Regions from separate parts of the Halotalea alkalilenta genome, predicted to be linked through region 2. Evidence: predicted binding sites of a transcription regulator. Region 2 holds the regulator's gene; the other holds the start of a gene.

Region 1 (3,090 bases), 640 kb from region 2:
CAGCGCCCGGCGACACTCATCGAGCAGTCGGCCGCGGCTTCCATCGTCGGTGTCTTCCAGGCTGGCGACCGGGATCTCGCAGGCGCGCAGTCGGGAACAGGCGCGCTCCAGGCCGCTTTCGCGCACGACCCGTTCGATGATCGGTAGCGTTCGGCCAAGCGTGGTCACCACCGAGAAGCGGGTGCCCAGGGCGGCTGCGGTGCGCATCGCCGCCTCGGCGATGCCGAACACGGGCACGTCGGCGAGCTCGCGCGCGGCGAGAACGCCCGGGTCGCCGAAGCAGGCGACCAGGATACCGTCGCTGCCACCTTCGCGCTGGATCAGGTCGACCTGCTCGAGCAGCCCGGGCACGGCGAGCGCTTCATCGAAGTGGCTCTCGAGCGAGGCTGGGCCGTGACGCGAGGTGAGGGTGACGATCTGCGCCTGGCGACTGGCGCGCTCGGCCGCGATGGCGATCTTCTCGCTCATCGCGGTGCTGGTGTTGGGGTTGATGACGTGCAGTCTCATCGCGTGATTCTCGGTTCGTGTAGCTCTTCCGTCCGGCCTGGCGGTCTGCCGGACGTGGATCAGGAAGCGGCGAACAGCCGCTCGAAGTCAGGCTCGGCCACGGTGTCCTGGGTGAAATCCAATCCGCTGACGATCTCCTCCAGGTGGGCGCTCATCCACTGGGACGCCGCCACGGGATCGCGCGACTCCACCAGGGCGAGCAGTTCATCGTGGCTGCAGGTGCAGCCGGTGTGCCGGGAGTCGCCGTAGACCGCGATGATCAGCGAGCTGCGGGAAACCAGCTGCGAGATGAAATCCAGTAGCGACTCGTTGCCGGTCAGGGCGACCAGGCCCGTATGGAACTGCCCCGATAGCCGGATTGCCTCCGAGCGGCGGCGCTGCGTCAGGGCCTGGCGCTCGGCCTCGGTCAGCTGGCGAAGACGCACCAGGTCCTTTGCGGTGTGACGCTCGACCACTGAGATCATCGCGCTGCTTTCGAGCATCCTGCGGGCGTCGAAGACGTCGTGGGCCTCCGTCGGAGAGGGGTGGCTGATCTGCGCGCCGCGGTTGGGCACCAGCGTCACCAGGCGCTCGAGCGCGAGACGTTGCAACACCCGGCGGATGCCGGTTCGACTGATCTTGAACGCGCTCGCCAGGGCGTCCTCCGGCAGCCGGGCGCCGGGCGGCAGCTTGTGCTCGACGATCGCCTCCCATAACGCGCGATAGATGGCGTCGTCGCGGCGGCCGGCACCAGTCATGCTGGCGTTGAAGAGATGGAACTGGCGCATCGCGCTCATGACGTCTCCATGTCGGGTGCTGGATCGGCGCTCGGGTCTCCGATCGATGATGAATTCCTACCGATGGTTAGCTAGGCAACCTTCATGCCATCCCAGTCCGGCCGCGATGGCGGCGCGGGAAGGAAACAAAAACCGAGAAAATAGTATACAAAAATGTTCACGTTTGGTGCGCCAATCGAGTCGATCGCACTGTCGTAGTGCCAATGGCAACGCGATCGGTAGCCTCTCGATGTAAGAGAGGCGGGCTCAGGCGTGAGGAGAGCGCCCGCTGCCGGGGCGCGCGCGCTGTGTCCTCGAGTTGGCACGATGATTGTATACGATATTGGATGTAAGGCATTGGTCCGCTGCCGGGCCTTTCAATTCCAATCAACCTCGGTAACTCGACATGCCCCAACCTTCAGATAGCCGGCTGCAGGCGCCGACTGCCATGGGTGCAACAGCCACTGCCCTGGATGGCGATGCCGCAGTCCCCATGCCTAAGCCTGGCTACAGCGAGCGTCTCTACAACGCTGACCTGGGACCGGTGAAGCAGGACTGGAGCGCCTACAACATCTTCGCCTTCTGGCTTTCCGACGTGCACAGCGTCGGCGGCTACGTGGTCGCGGCCAGTCTCTTCGCCCTTGGTCTCGCCGGCTGGCAGGTGATGACCTCCCTGGTGGTCGGGATCTGTATCGTCCAATTCTTCGCCAATTTGATGGCGCGCCCATCGCAGCAGGCCGCGGTGCCGTTCCCGGTGATCTGCCGGATCTCCTTCGGAGTGTTCGGTGCCAACGTGCCGGCGCTGATCCGCGGACTGATCGCACTGGTCTGGTATGGGATCCAGACCTTCCTCGCCTCCAACGCCCTGACCATCGTGCTGCTGCGCTTCTTTCCCTCGCTGGGCGAGCTGGCCAATGGACAGTTCCTCGGGCTCTCCGCGCTGGGTTGGCTGAGCTTCATGCTGCTTTGGCTGCTGCAGGCGATGGTGTTCTGGCACGGCATGCAGGCGATCCGGCGCTTCATCGACTGGAGCGGTCCTGCGGTCTACATCGCGATGTTCGTGCTCGCCGGTTGGCTGCTCTACCACGCTGGTTGGGACAACGTGAGCTTCACGCTCAGTGATCAGGTGCTGTCACCCAGCCAGCAGGCCTGGCAGATGATCATCGCGGCGGTGATCGTCGCCGGGTACTTCGCTGGCCCGACGCTCAACTTCGGTGACTTCAGCCGCTACTGCCGTAGCATGGCGGCGGTGAAAAAGGGCAACTTCTGGGGACTGCCGGTCAACTTCGTGGTCTTCGCCGCCACTACCGTGATGATGGTCTCGGCCACTCTGCCGGTGTTCGGCGAGATGATCGATGACCCGATCGAGACCGTGGCCCGGCTCGACAACACCTATGTGGCGCTGATCGGCGCGCTGACCTTCGTCACCACCACGGTGGGAATCAACATCGTCGCCAACTTCGTCGCGCCGGCGTTCGATTTCGCCAACGTGGCGCCAAGGCTGATCAGCTTTCGTACCGGCGGCCTCATCGCCGCGGTCGGCTCGGTGTTCCTGATGCCGTGGAAGCTCTTCAACAATCCCGAGCTCATCCACTACACCGTGGGCGCGCTCGCCGCGGTCATCGGTCCGCTCTACGGCATTTTGCTGGTCGATTTCTACCGGGTACGCCGCGGCCTGATCGACGTCGATGGATTGTTCTCCACCGATCCCAAGGGGACCTATTGGTACAAGAACGGGGTCAATCCGAGAGCGATCAAGGCGTTGATCCCCGCCGCCATCGTTGCCCTGGGAATCAACTTCGGCCCTCAGTTTGGTGACCTGCACTAC
Region 2 (3,090 bases):
GGGGGACGCCGTGCTTGAAGCCGAACGACTCGAAACTCAGGGTCAGCTGGACGGTGGTATGGCAGGCGACCTGCTCGGCGATCCGTGCGCGCAGCTCGTGCACCGAAAGGTTGGAAGTATCGATCACCAGGTCGGCGAGGTCGCGGATCGGGGCGAGGAAGTGCTCCTCGGTCTCGATCGCTTCCAGGAGCGTCATGTCACTCCCACGGGTCAATGGGTGACGTCGCCGAGTGGCCGAATAGCGCTCGAGCAGCTGGCGGGAATCGGCGGTGAGATAGACCACTTGAAGATCGATCTCGCGGGCGCCGAGGAATTCGACCAGCTCGGGCAGCCGTTCGAGGGCGTTGGGAAGGTTGCGCGCGTCGATGCTGACCGCCACCCTTCGCCGCTCGGGTGAATGGGTCTCGAGCTCGTCGAGCAGCGCGACCAGGAGCATCGCGGGAAGGTTGTCAATGGCGTAGAAGCCGAGATCCTCGAGCGCTTGGAGTGCGATCGATTTTCCAGAGCCGGAGCGGCCGCTGATGATCACCACTTGCATCATGCTGCGATTCCTCGCGCTGGTTGGAGCGGATACCCGCGAAGGATGGGATTCGAATGCCGCCAGCGGTCATCTTCGCCGGCAATGGTGACGAAAACACGACACGCCCCGCGTGAGGGCGTGTCGGCAGAGAGGCGACTGGGAATCAGAGACCAGCGGTGCCGGTGCCCTGGGCGCGCGCCAGGTGCTTTTCCTTATGCTTGACCAGCTGGCGGTCGAGCTTGTCGATCATCGAATCGATCGCTGCGTACATGTCGTCCTGCTCGTCGGTGCCGTGGAGCTCTCCTCCCGAGACGTTCATCTTGCACGCTGCCTGCTTGCGTTCTTTCTCCACCGACAGGGTCACCTGTACGTTGGTGATGTTGTCGTAGTGGCGCACCAAGCGTGCCAGCTTCTGGTTTACGTAGTCGCGCAGTGCGTCGGTCAGTTCAACGTGATGACCCGTGATGTTCACCTGCATGACATGCTCCTTGGCTGCGATGGACACTTTGATTGTAGCTGTTTTGCGCTCCCGACCAAGCCTCCCGATGATGATTATTGCTTCTATTTCAGGCTAGGCGCTTGCGCTCGCTCGAAGCGGGGATTCCCATCGACTCGCGGTACTTGGCTACGGTGCGCCGGGCGACGACGATGCCGTTCTCGGCCAGCAGCGAGACCAGGCGAGCATCGGAGAGCGGGCGGCGCGCGGGCTCTTCGCTGATCAGCTTCTTGATCCGGGCGCGTATCGCCGTGCTGGCATGGGTGTCGCCCTCGCCGCCGACGTGGCTCGAGAAGAAGTACTTGAGCTCGAATACGCCGCGCGGCGTGTGGATGTACTTGTGGGTGGTCACCCGCGAGATGGTCGATTCATGCATGCCGACCGCCTCGGCGATATCGGCGAGGATCAATGGCCGCATGCCTTCCTCGCCGCGTTCGATGAAGTCGCGCTGGCGCAGCATGATCTCGCGCCCGACCTTGAGCAGGGTCTCGTTGCGGCTCGACAGGCTCTTCATCAGCCAGCGGGCCTCTTGCAGGTGCTGTTTGAGGAAGGTGTTGTCGTCGCTTTTGTCCGCCCGCCGGATCAGGTTGGCGTAATCGGCCTGGATCCGCACTCGCGGCAGCGCCTCGGGATTGAGCTCGACCTGCCAGCCGATGTGGCTGTAGTGGCGCAGGGCGAGGTCGGGGATCACGTACTCCTGGGTGCTGTTGGAAAAACGCTGGCCGGGATAGGGATCGAGCGTGCGGATCGTCGCGATCACCGCGTCCAGCTCGGCGTCGTTCAGGCCGAGGCGGCGCTTGAGCAGCTTCATGTCGCAGCCGGCCAGCGCGTCGAGGAACTGGCGTACCAGCCGGCGCGCCTGGGCGAGATGCGGCGTGCCGGCGGGCAGGGCGTCGAGCTGGAGCAACAGGCATTCCTGCAGGTCGCGGGCGAACACGCCGGTGGGCTCGAGCTGCTGGAGCTGGAACAGTACCGCTTCGACCTCGCCGGTATCGACGCTCTCAAGGCCCTGGGCGCGCAGCCCCTCGACCAGTTCGTCGAACGAGTCGCGGAGATAGCCGCTGTCGTCGAGTCCGTCGAGCAGGGTCTCGGCGATCTGGCGCTGACGGGCGTCGAGGTCGAGCAGGCCGGTCTGCCAGCTGAGCAGGTCGAACAGGGTTTCGCCCCGGGCATTGCGTTCGATGTCGACCGGCTCGCCGCCGCTGGGTCCGATCGCTCCCAGCGCGGCATCCGGGAAGGTATCGCTCCACTCGTTGTCGAGGACGAGTTCCGTGGGGATATCCGTGGCCCATTCGTCCTGGGCCTCGGGATCGCGGTGCTCCTCGTCGCTCGATTCCTGGTCGAAGAATTCCTCGTCGAGCTCGAGCATGGGATTGCTCTCGAGCGCCGTCTGGATCTCCTGGCGCAGATCCAGCGTCGACAGCTGCAGCAGCTGGATCGCTTGCTGTAGCTGTGGCGTCATCGTCAGCTGGGTGCCGACACGCAGCTGCAAGGAGGATTTCATCATCGTGGTGTCAGGGCATTCTCAATGGGATGCCTTAACGCTATACCGGCCTGACGAGGATGTGCAAGAACTAAAAGCGTTGTGGTTAGCAAGTTTCATGCCAGCTTGCTAAAACAGGGCTTTTCGTGCCTTGGGGCGGCGGCGGAGTGCCTGCCTCAAGGCATCAAAGGCGGAAGTCCTGGCCGAGATAGACGTCGCGCACATGCTGGTTGGCGAGGATCGCGCTGGCATCGCCTTCGGCGATGATCTTACCGTCGCCGACGATATAGGCATTGTCGCAGATGTCGAGCGTCTCACGCACGTTGTGGTCGGTGATCAGCACGCCGATGTTGCGGCTGCGCAGCTGGCGCACGATGCCTTTGATCTCGTTGACCGAGATCGGGTCGACCCCGGCGAATGGCTCATCGAGCAGGATGAACGCAGGCTCGGTGGCCAGGGCGCGGGCGATTTCGACGCGCCTGCGTTCGCCACCGGAGAGGCTCATGCCCTGGTTGTCGCGGATATGGCTGATGCTGAACTCTTCGAGCAGCTGGTCGAGGCGGGCACTGCGCCCCTTGTGGTCGAGGTCCT

Evidence for each region. Region 2 encodes sigma-54, which starts transcription at its own class of promoters, with help from an activator protein. Its sites were predicted from a motif close to TGGCACNNNNNTTGCTNT; they were not measured.
Region 1: a site for sigma-54 is predicted at 1,583-1,600, ahead of A5892_RS11535 (NCS1 family nucleobase:cation symporter-1). Genes of this name have one in related genera too.

What each region holds. Positions count from the first base shown of each region.
Region 1 covers NZ_CP015243.1:2,594,993-2,598,082, forward strand. The annotation lists gene A5892_RS11525 (aspartate/glutamate racemase family protein) at 1-507, opposite strand, end outside; gene A5892_RS11530 (GntR family transcriptional regulator) at 567-1,283, opposite strand; gene A5892_RS11535 (NCS1 family nucleobase:cation symporter-1) at 1,756-3,090, shown strand, end outside.
Region 2 covers NZ_CP015243.1:1,956,692-1,959,781, forward strand. The annotation lists gene rapZ (RNase adapter RapZ) at 1-538, opposite strand, end outside; gene hpf (ribosome hibernation-promoting factor, HPF/YfiA family) at 684-998, opposite strand; gene A5892_RS08575 (RNA polymerase factor sigma-54) at 1,087-2,523, opposite strand; gene lptB (LPS export ABC transporter ATP-binding protein) at 2,684-3,090, opposite strand, start outside.